2 regions of the Paenibacillus sp. GL_099_B genome follow, and region 2 is predicted to be linked to the other one. Evidence: riboswitches for the same ligand, from Rfam matches in the RefSeq annotation. Region 2 holds a riboswitch; the other holds the start of a gene.
What was found. Region 2 has a riboswitch for cyclic di-AMP ahead of AC3ITG_RS00150 (resuscitation-promoting factor). Riboswitches for the same ligand answer to the same signal wherever they lie in the genome.
Positions count from the first base shown of each region.

Region 1: it holds a riboswitch for cyclic di-AMP, as region 2 does, so the genes downstream of both, AC3ITG_RS19305 (3D domain-containing protein) here and AC3ITG_RS00150 (resuscitation-promoting factor) in region 2, are expected to answer to the same signal.

Region 1 covers NZ_CM174430.1:4,264,912-4,272,633, reverse strand. The annotation lists gene AC3ITG_RS19315 (ABC transporter substrate-binding protein/permease) at 1-160, shown strand, start outside; gene AC3ITG_RS19310 (amino acid ABC transporter ATP-binding protein) at 147-869, shown strand; cyclic di-AMP (ydaO/yuaA leader) riboswitch at 1,155-1,351, shown strand; gene AC3ITG_RS19305 (3D domain-containing protein) at 1,354-2,010, shown strand; gene AC3ITG_RS19300 (polysaccharide deacetylase family protein) at 2,143-2,931, opposite strand; gene lpdD (prenylated flavin chaperone LpdD) at 3,079-3,423, shown strand; gene AC3ITG_RS19290 (PspA/IM30 family protein) at 3,553-4,224, shown strand; gene AC3ITG_RS19285 (DUF350 domain-containing protein) at 4,320-4,721, shown strand; gene AC3ITG_RS19280 (DUF4178 domain-containing protein) at 4,745-5,251, shown strand; gene AC3ITG_RS19275 (DUF4247 domain-containing protein) at 5,263-6,009, shown strand; gene hlpB (HNH nuclease-like protein HlpB) at 6,123-6,413, opposite strand; gene AC3ITG_RS19265 (molybdopterin molybdotransferase MoeA) at 6,585-7,722, shown strand, end outside.
Region 2 covers NZ_CM174430.1:27,494-35,215, reverse strand. The annotation lists gene rsmA (16S rRNA (adenine(1518)-N(6)/adenine(1519)-N(6))-dimethyltransferase RsmA) at 1-72, opposite strand, end outside; gene rnmV (ribonuclease M5) at 77-622, opposite strand; gene AC3ITG_RS00150 (resuscitation-promoting factor) at 778-1,962, opposite strand; cyclic di-AMP (ydaO/yuaA leader) riboswitch at 2,236-2,489, opposite strand; gene AC3ITG_RS00145 (TatD family hydrolase) at 2,731-3,501, opposite strand; gene AC3ITG_RS00140 (HD domain-containing protein) at 3,832-5,112, opposite strand; gene AC3ITG_RS00135 (AbrB/MazE/SpoVT family DNA-binding domain-containing protein) at 5,431-5,685, shown strand; gene rsmI (16S rRNA (cytidine(1402)-2'-O)-methyltransferase) at 5,977-6,858, opposite strand; gene AC3ITG_RS00125 (tRNA1(Val) (adenine(37)-N6)-methyltransferase) at 6,859-7,638, opposite strand.

The sequences.
Region 1 (7,722 bases), 2.9 Mb from region 2:
GGTGGACATTATGTACCAAGCAAGTGTGGTCAAAAACATTACGTATCAAGGGATGAATCCATTCTTGATTGCGGCAGCCATCTACTTTGTGCTGACGTTCATTTTGTCCAAGCTGCTGGGTAGACTGGAAAGGAAGTTGAGTGCAAGTGATAGACGTTAGACAATTATATAAATCCTATGATAAGAACGAAGTGCTTAAGGGCATTAACGTAACGATTGGCAAAGGTGAGGTTGTCGTGGTCATCGGTCCGTCCGGATCGGGGAAAAGTACCTTTTTACGTTGTCTGAACTTACTGGAGCAGCCTACTTCCGGTGAGATTGACTTTGAGGGAGTTTCGATCACTGACCCCAAACATAACATTAATGCAACTCGTGAAAAAATGGGGATGGTATTCCAGCATTTCAATCTGTTCCCGCACAAAACGGTGCAGCAGAACATTACGATTGCTCCCATTAAAGTGAAAAAACAGTCTGCACACGAAGCGGAACAAATCTGCGCAGACTTGCTCAAGACGGTTGGCCTGTCTGACAAAAAGGACGCCTTTCCAAATCAGCTGTCCGGTGGACAAAAACAACGGATAGCCATTGCAAGAGCTCTTGCGATGCAGCCGCATGTCATGCTGTTTGACGAGCCTACTTCTGCACTGGACCCTGAAATGGTCGGTGAAGTACTGGATGTCATGAAGCGGCTTGCAGAGGGTGGCATGACTATGGTTATTGTAACGCATGAGATGGGCTTCGCACGCGAAGTGGGTGATCGCATCCTGTTTATGGATGGTGGGGTTATTGTAGAAGAAGGAACGCCTAATGAAGTGTTTGGTGAGCCTAAGCATGCACGTACACGTGACTTCCTCGCTAAAGTGCTCTAATACATCCAAGTCATTAAGGATGAAGATCAAGATGAAAATACAAAATCTATACTGCGGATGAGAATTTCATCCCCTAAACAATCCCTGTCGACGATTAGTCAATAGGGATTGTTTTGTTATGTAAGGATACGCACGGATTTACATAAAAAGTAACGTTTCTGTCATCAACGATATAAGCCCAAACAGACATTTTTTTGAAAAAGTCGCTAGAATTCAGCATAAATGTTGAAGTGAATTAGCCAGATGGTAACATTTACTACGACTCTTGGTTACAAAATTGTGATATATTTGTTCCTGCCGAAACTTCCGGAGTTGGGAGTGTGGGGGATGTAACGATGCAAGGTGTGCTTGGGGAAGAATCATTTGCACACGGCTTGGGGTGAATTAGGGCTACATAAATTTTTAATGTAATTGAACCTATAGGGTGGTTTCCTCCATCCGAATCCGACAACTAACTTCGCAGGCATAATGAGGGAGGAAGACCATGATTAACAAGAAACGTATAGCCAAAACAGCAACAGCTTTGCTGACAGCAGCAATGCTCATTCAGGCCGTTCCGGCTCATGCTGACTCAGTTCATATGGCCAAAGAGGGGGATACCTTCTACACCTTATCCAAACAATATGGAGTTGGACTTAACGCTCTTATTAAAGCTAACAATGATATCTCAGCTTACAACATTTATGGCGGTTTGAAAATTACGATTCCTGGTAAAACAACGAACACAGCTTCTGCTGCAGCAGCTAAAACGGTAACTGCCGCAAGTCTTGACGTTAACGCGGACAGTAAGGTTGTTCAAGCCTGGGGGAAAACGTTTGATTACAGCAAAGCTGTCGACGTCAAAGCAACAGCATACTCCGCCGACGCTTCCGAAAATGGAGGCTGGGGAGCTGTGGATTACTTCGGTAATCCGCTTGAATTGGGTACCATTGCAGTAGACCCAAGTATCATTCCATTGGGTACAAAGGTACTGGTGACAGGTCATACACATCCAGGACTGCCAAAACAGGCATTTGTCGCTACGGCTCGTGATGTGGGCAGTGCCATTAAAGGTCACAAGATCGATATCTTTATTCCTGGCAGCAAGCAATCCGTGAGCACATTTGGTATTCAGGATGTTGAACTTTACATTTTGAAATAAAATCAAAGCAAGCTTCACATCATCATATGTGACTCCAACTAAATCTAAATTAAACAGTAAAGGGTGTTCTCCAATCACGATAATGTGATTGAAGGACACCCTTTTGAATATCCGACTTAAAGGGATCTTGACCTATTTACCCTTTGGCAGTTCCAGCATTTCGTCCAAAGTCACCAGCTCGTACCCGCGGTTTCGCAATTCCTCGATAACTTCAGGCAACGCCTCAATGGTACCACTCAGCTTTGATCCTACACCGCCTCCTGCATGCTGCAGAACAATCGAACCCGGTTTGACGGCGGACAGGATGTTTTGCTTGACTTCCTCTTTGGAGAGGCCCTTCCAGTCCAGAGAATCGACGTTCCAGTTCACAATGCTATAATGTTGTTTGGCTGCCCATTGCAGCTGTTGCTCGTTAATGTCGCCATAGGGTGGACGAATCATTTTGGGAGTGTAACCCGCCAGATTTCGAATAATATCCCCGGTATGTAAGATTTGTTTGCGAAATGCATTCATGGATAACTTACTGAACTCCGGGTGATTGTAGCTGTGGTTGCCCACAATATGCCCTTCCTTCACCATGCGTTTCACTAAATCCGGATGTTTCTCAGCGCGATTTCCCACAATGAAAAACGTAGCCCGCACCTTGTATTTTTTTAGAATATCCAGTACCTGCGGTGTGAACCTTGGATCAGGTACGTCATCAAAAGTCAGAGCGACCTTTTTTGTTGAGGGGCCATTGGTTTTGAACGTATCCGCATATTTCTGTCTGAGTTGTCCCAGAGTTAACTGTTCTTCTTCAGGAGAATCAGACTTCGAAGCAGGTTCGGCTTGCGGGCTTGAAGAAGCCCATAACTGAGCAGGAGCATAACTTCCTCCCAGAAGAATGACCATGATGGATAACATTATGAGGCGTATACGCATGTTCGTGCCTCCTTTTCCCAAATTGCGTTCTCTTTGGTATGCCCGGGGCCATCCGTATTTATGCATGATGTGAGATGTTTCATTGCTGATTCGCTAAATCGGAGCCATAATTCCACCATATATATAGAAAAGGACAGGTGGAGCAGGATGAGTACATACGACTTAAACTCCGTTCGTTTACAGGTGATTGAGGCAGGGGAAGACAAAGTGTTTATGGTAACTGGAGGAAGATCACATATTGGAGCAGTAGCAACATTTTATCCAGACCTTGAACGAGTGAGTGGGGCTACGGTGCATATTCCAGGGCATAAAGAACAAGAGTTGTGTGAAAGGCTCGCACGTAAGGCTGCCCTTCATTTAAAGGTAACCGTAACCGTAATAATGGGGATTCACTTTGATGCAATTACGCGGATGCAGATTGATGAGATTGTGCAGACTGCAGAGAAGCTGCTTGATGAAGAGCTGTGCCAAACGGGTCGATTGATTCAATAGTTCCATATAGGCTAAGCAGGCTAAAATCGTTTTTTATGATTTTTTTTGTTAAAATTGAAACGAGTAGAACATTGCCACGTATGTATGATTATATACAAGGATGAACTATCGACTAGGAGGAATACCATAATGTCCATTTTCAAACGATTGCGCGATTTAACGATGTCTAACATTAACTCTATTATTGACAAGGCAGAAGATCCGATCAAGATGACGGATCAATATATCCGAGATATGCAGGAAGATCTGGAAGACGCGGAGAAAGCTGTTGCTGCACAGATCGCCATTGAGAAGAAATTCAAGCAGCTGTTCGAAGAACAGGAAGCTCTCGTGAAGAAACGTGAGGAGCAAGCACATACAGCAGCACGTGCACAGAATATGGATTTGGCTCGTCGGGCACTGGAAGAGAAAAAAGTTGCTGAAGAGAAGATGGCCGAATACAAAACAAGCTATGATCAAAACAAGGCTTCTGCCGATAACCTTCGTGGCAAGCTGGACGAAATGCGTAAACAATTGACCCAAATGAAAAATAAACGTGAAACATTGGTTGCGCGCTACAACGCTGCAAAAGCTCAAACCGAAATCAACAAGGCGCTGAACGGATTTGGCTCCGATACTGCAAGTGCCGGCATGAAGCGTATGGAAGAAAAAATGATGCAGATGGAAGCTCAGGCTGAGGCCAGCAATGAAATGTCGTCCAAAGGAAAATCGCTGGATGATGAGTTTGAGAAGCTTGGCAAGGATCAGGCTGTTGAGGATGAACTGGCAGCATTGATGAAGCAATACGAAAATAAGAACTAAACCTTGTAAGCAAGCAGGGGCACCAGCGGAGGAGAGACCAGCGTTTCTCCTTCGCTTTTAATTGCGGTTCATGTTGAAATGTGGGGGCTATGTAAATGGATTTGAACATTTTGGCAATGCTGGTCTGGACGTTATCGGGTTCGGTTTTGCTGTTTGTTTTAATGTATGTGGATTCTTTGTTCACGAAGTATAAGGATTTTGCCGAAGTGAAGGCGGGCAATATGGCCGTTACGACACGTATGGTTATGAAGCTGTTTGCTCAGGGATATGTACTCGCCACCTCCATTTCGACAGCGGGTCATCTTGGAGAAGCGTTGTTGGTATCCGTTGTTTCATTTATCATTTTGCTGATTCTGGAGAGTGTGGTTCACTTTATGATTCGGAGATGGGCCAATCTGGATCTGGATACGGGAATACAGCAGGGCAAGACAGGTTACGGTTTGTTCTCGGGTGCACTACATATCGTGGGCGCATTAATTATTGCAGCTTGTTTATAAGATAAAGAACAGGAGTAATGGGCATGAGTGTGTGGAAACGGATTAAAGGTATACTAGCCAAACCTGAACCGCCCCAGGCAGAGAAAACAATGCTTCAGCTGGCACCTGGTGATATCTGTGAGGTTTCGCTGGTCACCTATGAAGTTGTTGGGCGGGTACATCATCGAGCACGGAATGCGGCTGTCCTCACGTTGCAGGATGGTACGGCAATCCGACATTTGCATATTGAAGAACGGGAAATGACCCGGTATGCCCTCTATACACCAATTGATGGCCGTCTTGATGCACCAGACGAGGTGCCTACGTTGCTGGATCTGGATGGACGTGCGTATCATCTGGAGGAAGAATACGGAGGAATGGTAACCACTGCAGGCAGGACACCCTATGGTCAGGCTGGGGAACAATTAGTATGGCAATATCAGTCTGATGATAACATGCTTTTGCGTGTGGAGTGGCAAGACAGAAGATTTACGCTGTATGAGGGTGAGTCCATTCTTCCTGCGGATATCAAAGTGATTCGTTCGAGCTAGGAGAGGTTCCAATGAAAAAGCGCTTGGCACATGGATTAAAATTAATGCTGGTCCTCAGCCTTGTGATGTCGCTGCTGTCCGCGTGCGGAGCACCTTCCGTTCAGGACACATATCCGCTTGAATCGGTCAGTGGCAGTGGTAACACGACATCCTATGTGTACCGAGCTGCCGATCGTACCGTTCCAGAGGTTGCTCAGGAATTATCTGAACAGCGGAAGCCGGATCAGATCTCGGCGGAAAATACAGAGCGGATGTTCCTGGTGTATCAGGACCAGTATTATCATTTGCAGCAAGACCCGAATAAAGCGGAAGACACCTTGGTTGAGGTGGATTCCAAGGAATATGTTCGGCAGAATTATGATTCGTCCTTTTTGCAAGGTTACTTAACTGCAACATTAATCGGTAATTTGTTTGATTCGTTTGGGGGTAGAGGGTCCGGTACGTATCGGGGTTATACGAACAAGGACACGTACAAACCAAGTGAAGGTTCCTATCGGACACCGACGAGTAAAGATAAAAAGGTTGCTCCGCCGATTACCGTTGACCGGAAAGGGTCAATTACCCGGCGTGGTAGCGATAAGGATTCCAGCGTAGGCTCCGGTGGAGGATTATTCAGCCGAAATAAGGAACAAAGCAAAGGCACAATTGATCGTAATAAAAGTAGTGGCGGCCTTGGAGGATTATTTGATTCACCGAAGAGCTCTTATAAAAAGCCCAAAACGAGGGTTGGCGGCGGCCGAATCATGAGGCGTAGGTAGCACTTCTCATGAATGGGGCCCACAATATCAAATCATTCGCAGAAGAACAGTGAAAAGGTAAGGTGGAGCGAGCTATGCCACTGAAAATGACCTTGGACGCTGTTCTTTTTGTTTTACGATTTGCGGACATGATGGGACTTTCGAACACGAGGAATGGTTGTGGCAGGTTGTTTGCGAATCCAGCGGATATAAGGAGCGATGCGCTCATCTCGCCTTAGTGCCTGTATCTCAGTTAAACCCAAAGTTATAATATCGCGATTGGTATACAAAGAATGAATTTGTTTGTGGCAAGGGATACAGAGTTCGGCAGTAGGCATGTGCGTTCCACCCATTTCTTTCGGTGTCAGGTGATGGACTGTTGTCTCGACAGGCTCCCTTCCACATAATTCGCATCGTTGGTTCATAAAGGTCAGCTCCTTTCTCTTACATATTATAGTCTGTCAATTCGTCTTTCATGTGAATGGTATGTTGGAGAGTACTTGTCATGACCTAGCTTTCGGGCTACACTTTTTAATATGAACAAATGACCCAGGGAGGTTCTATCACCATTGAAAATAAATTCACATTCAACGGATATGACGACTGCGAAATTTATCCGTAAAGCTATACAAGTACCGGATGCGCAGGCGAAAGTTGCTGCTCATGTCAGTTCGGGTTCAATAGAAAAAGTAACACTTGAGCAAGCACATGGTCGAACGCTTGCTGAGACAATTCATGCTCCCCATCCTTACCCATTCTTTCGTCGTTCCGGAATGGATGGGTTCGCGATTCTAAGTTCGGATACGATTGGAGCATCCAGCGAGCAGCAGATTTGGTTCCGTGTCATTGATGAAATTCCATGCGGGTATACATCGGATCTTACGATTACATCTGGTACAGCTGCTCGGATCATGACAGGAGCTCAAGTACCGGAAGGTGCAGATGCTGTTGTTATGATGGAGATGACTGAAAGTAAAGAAGAGCACGGGGAACAATGGATTGCCCTGAAGCGTCATATTCAGCCTGATGCTAACATTACGCCAATTGGATTGGAAGTTCATGAGGGCCAATTGCTGCTGGAAGCAGGAACGATTATTCAGGCAGGTGAACAATCCGTGCTGGCGACTTTCGGCGTAGGTCAAGTGCCTGTATATAAACGCCCAAAGGTAGCTATTTTTGCAACAGGTACAGAATTATTGGAAGTGGACGAGCCATTGCAACCAGGGCGTATCCGAAACAGTAACAGCTATATGCTTCGTTCTCTGGTCGTTGAGGCGGGAGGCGAACCGGTTATGTATGGTTCAATCGCTGATGATGTGGATACCGCACGTACGAAGCTTGCAGAAGCGCTTGAACATAATGATATGGTGGTCACAACAGGTGGGGTATCCGTAGGAGATTATGATATTATGGGTGACCTGGTTCGGGAAGGGAATATGGAGATGCTGTTTAACAAAGTGACTATGCGTCCCGGTAGTGTTACGACGGCTGCTGTGGTTAATGACAAGCTCCTATTTGCGCTTTCGGGCAATCCTGGAGCTTGTTTTGTCGGCTTTGGGTTGTTTGTTCGGCCAACGATTCGCACGATGCAGGCCGATGCTCATCCTTATTTGGAGGAATGGACAGCTATTTTGGATGATGACTATACAAAGGTCAACAATTTCACACGATTTGTACGCGGACGGACAGAGATACGTAACGGAATGGTGTATGCTAAACCTTCTGCCTCGCGTG
Region 2 (7,722 bases):
TCCGTGTCTTTGAATAATTTCTTTGGTTCGTTTGGGTGTTGCAATCTCTACGGTTTCTTCCATGCCTTTCATACGCTCACAATCCTTCACGTTCAATTTGCGATAATGCTTCGGAGAACTCTTCCCGGGTAATCTGGAATACACTCAACCGCTTGTGAAACTGCTTGCCGTTGCAATAACCAATGCCCAGCAAATTGCCCATCTCCATACGACGTGCAGCGGCTTGTGGGTGCACAATCAGTCCCGCCGCAATCAGATCCTCCCAATCGATCAGACTTGGTGCGCCTTCATAAGACGTGTGTACACGTGCTAATGCATGACGAATCGCCTCCGGTGAGGCGTTCTCCACTCCGATGTCGCCTTTCCTCGTAGCATCCGCCTCAGGGATGAAAGCATGCTTGCAACCAGGTACTTTATTGGCGATGATTTTACGAATACGTTCACCTGCATGATCCGGGTCTGTCAGTACGATGACACCACGCCTCTCTTGAGCAAGTGCAATCCGCTTTAGAATGCGCTGGTTGATGGCCGACCCACCGGTCTCGATCGTATCTGCCTGAACTGCACGTCGAATGGCTACAGTGTCGTCACGACCTTCTACCACGATCACTTCTTTTATCATGTTCCATTTCTTCCTTTCTAACGCAAAAAGAAGAGGAATATCCTCTTCTCTGCCAAACGGCGGGGGAGACTGAATTCAGACCCCTCCGCCGCATATTCCGCATGAATCATTCATGCTTATATTTTATAGCATTCCCATTTCAAAGTAAAACGATTTTAGTTCGCTTCCGGCTTCACCGGACCAATCACATATACCGTCTTGCCTTTCTTCCGTCCGAAGTTCAGGGCATGCTTCACACTATCATAATACACATCAATTTTGTTGCCTTTAATGGCACCACCTGTATCTTCCGCACGACGGAAGCCAAGGCCCTCGATATACACCCACCAGCCAATCGGAATGATTTTGGGATCAACCGCAATGGTACGTCCCTCAGTTACCCGAGTACCTGATGCTGTTTTTGTGCCGATACCGGGTTCTTCAGAAGAGTATGCCGTCATGGATACATTTTTCAAAACTTTTGAATATTTAAAAGAACTGCCTGAGACGGTAATTACTTTGCTGCCCGAGGCAGCGGTTTTCTTCGAGTTCGTAGTTGTTGCTGTTTTTGTCGTGGAAGTCTGCGCCGATACCGTCTGAATCACTGGCTCTTTCACAACAGGTTTGGCTTTAGTACCAACGGCGATAACTTTATCGACGCGATTCGTTGCGACCGATTTACCCACCATTTTTTTGGAGACCAATTCTCCATCCTGGAACACCTTTTCAATATGCTGTACAAGTGTGCCTTCTTTACCGCTCACAACGACACGATTGTCGCCTTTGTACAAGCTAGGATCAGCCGTTTTGATCACTTTATAAGCAATCGGCTGTTCCACTTCCACCGTACGCTTTGTCACCCGCACTACACGGATTTTCATATCCGCTTCAATAGTGGTTCCAAGCGCCGGATACACTTTGTCTTCACTTGCAATCTGAATACCTGATTTTTTAATCGCATCTTTTACCGATGAATCGGTTGTATACAGAGTCTTGGTGTCTCCGTCTGCCGTAATATTAACTGGAACGGCCCGCTCAATAACGATGCGGTCTCCATCTGTGATCGCCCCATTCAAGGGCATGGATACCTGATCGTGAGGGCTGACTGTGATTGACTGCTCCTCCAGCATTTCCTGAAGCATTCCTGTACGAGTCTCTACCGCTTGAGCTTTGCCATCAATAACCAGTGAAATTTGTTTCCCGGCCTGACCGTAAACGACTAACAAGATCATGATTGTAAGCGCAATTGAGAAAATCGCGATCAATGCCATTTGACGCAAGTTCTCATGCTTCCACCGCAACGCGAAAGACTTACTGGATGATCGTGACTCATGGGTCTCTTCTGGTTGGAATGTGCCCACTTCTCCGTCCTCCTTCATAGCCTCGCCGTCTAAAGTAATGCATGATGTCTTTGACGCGACTATACCAAATTTTCTACAGAACACAGATCGGACCAACATAATCCGGTTCTGCACCATGAATCAATCTTCGCAACATGATGTCATCCTCCTGAATACTTACCGTATGATGACAGTATTTCTTTTATTCAAAAACAAAAAAGCCAAAGAAAGAGTTTAAGAGGAACTCTTTCGCGGCTTCCGAATGATTCTGAATATCGGAAATTCATGCACGAGGTTGCCTCTCTTTTTCCGCTTGCGAGGTTAGCTGTCGGGTTCGGGCGAAAGAGAGCCGCCCTATCTCCGGTCATCCGCTCATGGCGGACGCCCTTGAATTCACCCCGAGACCCAAAGAAGAAATCAAATACGGCTTCGCAGATTCATACGCTGCTTTTGGGTCAGCGCATGTTGCGCATCGGCTGCAAACACCGATGTTTAAGCCCTATTGGTTCCCCCGCTCTCCGTTAACGGAGACTCAGCGAGACTGATTCATGAAAGTAATGTTGTTTCATCGGAAAGTGTCCCTTTGTTCATCCCCCGAACATCTGTCCAATTTTCCGCACAACAATTCACTGAAAAGATGATATCCTGTTTCTATGCATGTTGTAAAGCGTTGTTCAAGTACGTTTTTCTAAATATTTGGTTAAAATATTGTAATATTCTTGATTTATTTGGATCAAAAAGCAAATTAACTCCGCCTAACTCACTTTTTCACCTGTTTTGCTCGATATTTTAACGAATCCCAAATCGTTCCATGGCATTTTTGGTCGTTATTGTTGCAATTTCCTCTACCGAAATGCCTTTAATTTCCGCAGCTGCTTCTGCAACCAGACGTACATGCGCTGTCTCATTTCGTTTTCCACGATAAGGGTGCGGTGTCAAATAAGGAGCGTCCGTTTCGATGAAAAATCGGTCCATAGGAACCTTCTCAAGAACCTCTTTGGGCTGCTTCGCATTTTTGAACGTGATTGGCCCTCCGAAGGAAAGATGAAAGCCCAAATCCAGGCACATTTTCGCTGTTTCCCAGCTGCCAGAGAAGGAATGCATAACACCGCCTACTTCCCCAGCCTTCTCTTCACGCAGAATCTTTACAATATCCTCATGCGCATCCCGGTTGTGAATGACAATTGGCATATTTAACTCACGGGCAAGACCAATCTGTTGTCGTAATACGCGATGTTGAACCTCTTTCGGTGAAGTGTCCCAGTAATAGTCTAGACCAATTTCACCAATGGCTACCACTTTTTCATGCTTGCATAAAGATGCAATCCATTCCAGATCACCCTCCTGCATTGTGATTGCATCCACTGGGTGCCAACCTACCGCAGCATATATAAAATCATAGGTTTCAGCCAGCTTCATCGTGGATGGAATGGTCTCCCGGTTAAAGCCCACGTTTATCATACGACCAACGCCAGCATCCACGGCACGCTGAATCATTTCCTCGCGGTCCTCGTCGAATTGTGGTGCATCCAGGTGTGTATGTGTGTCGAACAACATCATGCTGTATTTCTCCCTTCATGTCGAATAAACGACTATCTCTTTTTTAATCCATCCTGCACATCTTAACCAGAACATAAATATTACTAAATTGGATCATGTTTTTTATATTTCGTTCCATTAGTTTATTGAACACAACATGTAGAACGAACAAGTTCCTTCATATCTATATGTGCTTATTTTTAGCAACTCAGTTTGTATTCTAATTGCTCAGATTACAAAATTATGTCGATCTACATGTACTCTCCATTAAAGCAGATTACTGTATCATGAAAAATAGCTCTTTTCGAAAGCTTTTTTGCATCATGATTTTTGAACAGCATTGCACATCATTTAATGTGAGAAATAGGGGCGTATATGGGACGGTAATACATGAACAATTGCATCCACCTTATTTTGCGGATAATACAAATGATGCTTTCCACGATGAAGACCACTAATTGAACGGACAATGTCGGACACCTCTGACAACTCATGTAACTTGTCTTGTCGATCAAGCAGCAAAATCTGCTTGTCCGTGGATTCATCCGGACGAAACACATCATACGGATTATCCGTTGGAAAATCAATTTCTAGATCATACTCGGGATTGAGACCGGCTACAGTGAAGGCTTCCCGAATCTCTTCAATCATGTTTACGTCGATCTGTTCAATCTCTACATACTTATATAATTTGCGATCTATAAATCGTTCGCATAACTCACTTAGAACAGCATCGTCCTCTTTGCGCCACTGCATAAATGCCGTCTGAATCAAAGCTTCGTCCAGTTGCAAATATTCATCCACCGATAGATCTCCATTGAATAACTGGGGCAGTGGATCAATCATGAAGCGGAATTGAAAACCTTGCTGTATGAGACTTTTTGCCCGCTTAAATATTTGCCGCAATATAATTTCCGAACTCCGGGTAACCGGATGAAAGTAAATTTGCCAGTACATCTGGTACCTGGACATCAAGTAATCCTCCACGGCGTGCATGCCCGACTCCTTGACCACAATTCGTCCGTGATATGGACGCAGCATACGCAGGATACGGTCAAGGTCAATCGTCCCATAATTTACACCTGTAAAGTAGGCATCCCGAAGCAAGTAATCCATGCGGTCCGCATCGAGCGGACTGGTAACCAAATTAACAACAATAGGTTGCTCATACGTTTTTTGAATAACAGAAGCCACCTTCTCGGGAAAATCAGGAGCATACCGTCTTAAGATCGCCCCTACTTCGGTATCACCTGTAATGATCCGACAAGTCCAATCCTCATGATTCATATTGAAAGCTTCTTCTATAGAGTGAGAGAATGGCCCATGTCCAAGATCATGGAGCAATGCTGCGCAAAGGGCTACCGTCTTTTCCTCCTTTGGCCAATCTGAATAGTGACTTCTTTCGAATTGGGAAATAATCTTACGCGTAATTTCGTAGACGCCCAAGGAATGTGAGAAGCGGCTGTGCTCTGCACCATGGAAAGTAAGAAACGATGTTCCCAATTGACGGATTCGGCGTAAACGTTGAAACTCGGGCGTGTTGATCAACTGCCATATAATCGGATCTTGCACATGGATATAATTATGTACCGGATCTTTAAACACCTTTTCTTCCGTTAAACGCTGTTCCATGTCTCTTCACTCCTTTAAATATCGTTTGTATTTGTCGCTTTCCAGTATAATACTACCAAAGATTCGACACGATTTGACGAATCTTGTCGAATAAGGTAGTTTTGTCGTTTTCCAAATCGACAAAGCTGACATTGATGTTTAAATACGAAAAATGGCTTCCAATCCCTTACCCCTCGTAATCTTATCAAAAACAGCCTTTATTTTAAGCTAATTTTAAGGTTGACTGTTTTGGGAATCGTTGGTATGATGAGTATCATAAAACATAAAATAATGTCGAATAATGACAATGATCGTTAGCTGAGAGGAGCACTGATTATAATGATGAAATCAACAGGTATTGTAAGAAAAGTGGATGAACTGGGACGGGTAGTTATTCCAATCGAATTGCGCCGTACGCTTGGTATTGGTGAAAAAGATGCTCTTGAGATCTATGTTGACGGCGAGCGCATCATGTTAAAAAAATACGAACCAGCTTGTATCTTCTGTGGCAATGCAGAGAACGTTACTTATTTCAAAGGTAAAATTGTTTGTAACGAATGTATTTCCGAAATCCCTGCACCTGTGACAAAATAAGAAGTATCAGGTATAATGGTCTTATTAAATTGTTATTTCTAACCTTTTTATATTCCTTGATCGCCTTCCCGGTGTGAACCCCACCGCTGGAAGGTATTTTTTTGCTTTATTATTGGTTTTCATTACCCAAAAAATCGAGCTACGAGTCTGTTTAACTCCAAAAAGAAGAGCGGTGACGTTCGTAATATATTTTTTTGCCCGCTCTGCTCGTTTTCATATTCCATTAAGGTTGGATCTAAGGTCCCTTTAAGTTTATGTTCCCTATTCCAGCATATTTTTGTTGATTCGTTATTAGATTAAAGCGTTATATACATCTCGTTTCGTCAAACCCCGATCCGTTGCCGTTTTCTTCATCGCATCTTTACGACTAAGTCCTTCATTCTCATAATGGCTCACATGATCCTCCAAAGACAGCAGTTGCCACCAAGCTTCCCGCTCCGCCCTACGCTCCTCTTCCCTGATACCTTCTACAAGCAAACAATATTCCCCAAGTGGCGGATGTTCCTCAAGCCATTCTATGCACTCTTGGATACTGCCTCTTGCGAACTCCTCATGACGTTTCGTCAGCTCACGCGCCAGTACGATCGACCGATCACCCAGAATCTCTTCGAGATAGGCCAAAGTTTTGCGAATACGGTGAGGGGACTCATAAAATAGCAACGTACCGTTGGACTCATTAAAAGCTTCCATCACTTTTCGCATGTCTTTTTTCTCCCGCGGCAAAAAACCGCCGAATGTGAAACGCTCCGTCGGTAAACCGGATACGATCAGAGCTGATAACGCGGCATTGGCTCCAGGGATGGGAATGACCGTAATTCCGGCATCAAGCGCAAGTTTTACAAGATCGGAACCAGGGTCCGAAATGGCCGGCAGACCGGCATCACTGACGAGTGCCAAATTTTTTCCTTCTATTATATAGCGTATTAGTTCAGGCCCACTGGCTGCCTTATTATGCTCATGGTAACTGAACAACATCGATGGTGTAATTTCAAAATGGGTAAGCAGCTTTCGGGTCTGACGAGTGTCCTCCGCTGCAATGATGTCACAGCTCTGCAATGTTTTAATTGCTCGAAATGTCATATCGCCCAGATTACCGATTGGTGTTCCTACCAAATATAGTTTACCGGCATCATCCAACTGCTCCGCGTAGCTCTTCTGAATATGCAATGTCATCTATAACCCTTCTTCCGTTGTACGTTGTGCATGCTGTGCACCGTAATATATGTCCATGATTTCTTCGCAGTATTTCCCCTCTTCATTGTAGACAATCAGTGGTGGAAGCATGCGTACCTCCGGTTTCCCATCCTTGAGTGCTTCAATCAACACCATATTGGCTTCCAAATGAGCACGGGGATGTACCATCCGAATTCGCTTCGGTTCAAGTTTGTACTCACGCATCAGAGAGATGATCTCTCCTAGACGCTGCGGGCGATGAACCATGGATACTTTACCGCCATTGCGCACCAGTCGATTGCAGGCCTGAATGACTTCCTCCAGCGTACACCCGATTTCATGGCGTGCCATTGCCTGATGAGTGTTCATCTTGAGATCACTTCCATTCAAGGGCATATACGGAGGATTAACCGTTATAGCATCGTATGCAGCATGGCCCGTTTCCTTCACGAGTTCACGCAAATCACCTTCATGAATCGTAATGGATTCTTCCAATGCATTCAGCTGAACGCTGCGACGTGCCATATCCGCCAATCGTGGCTGAATTTCAATGCCTTCCAGACGCGCCTGCGTTCGTGTGGTTAACAAAATGGGAACAACCCCATTGCCTGTACACAAATCAAGCACACGACCACGTTTCGGTACTGAAGCAAATCGGGCCAACAATACGGCATCCATCGAAAAACTAAACACTTCATCACTTTGAATAATCTTCAAATCATGAGAGAGCAAATCGTCGATTCGCTCCGAATCTTGCAATTTTACTGATATTTCTGTCATATGATACACTCATCCTCCGGTACTCTATATCTCAGACAAGGTTCTTAACCTTGAAAAAAAACCGTAGGGGATCCCTACGGCCAC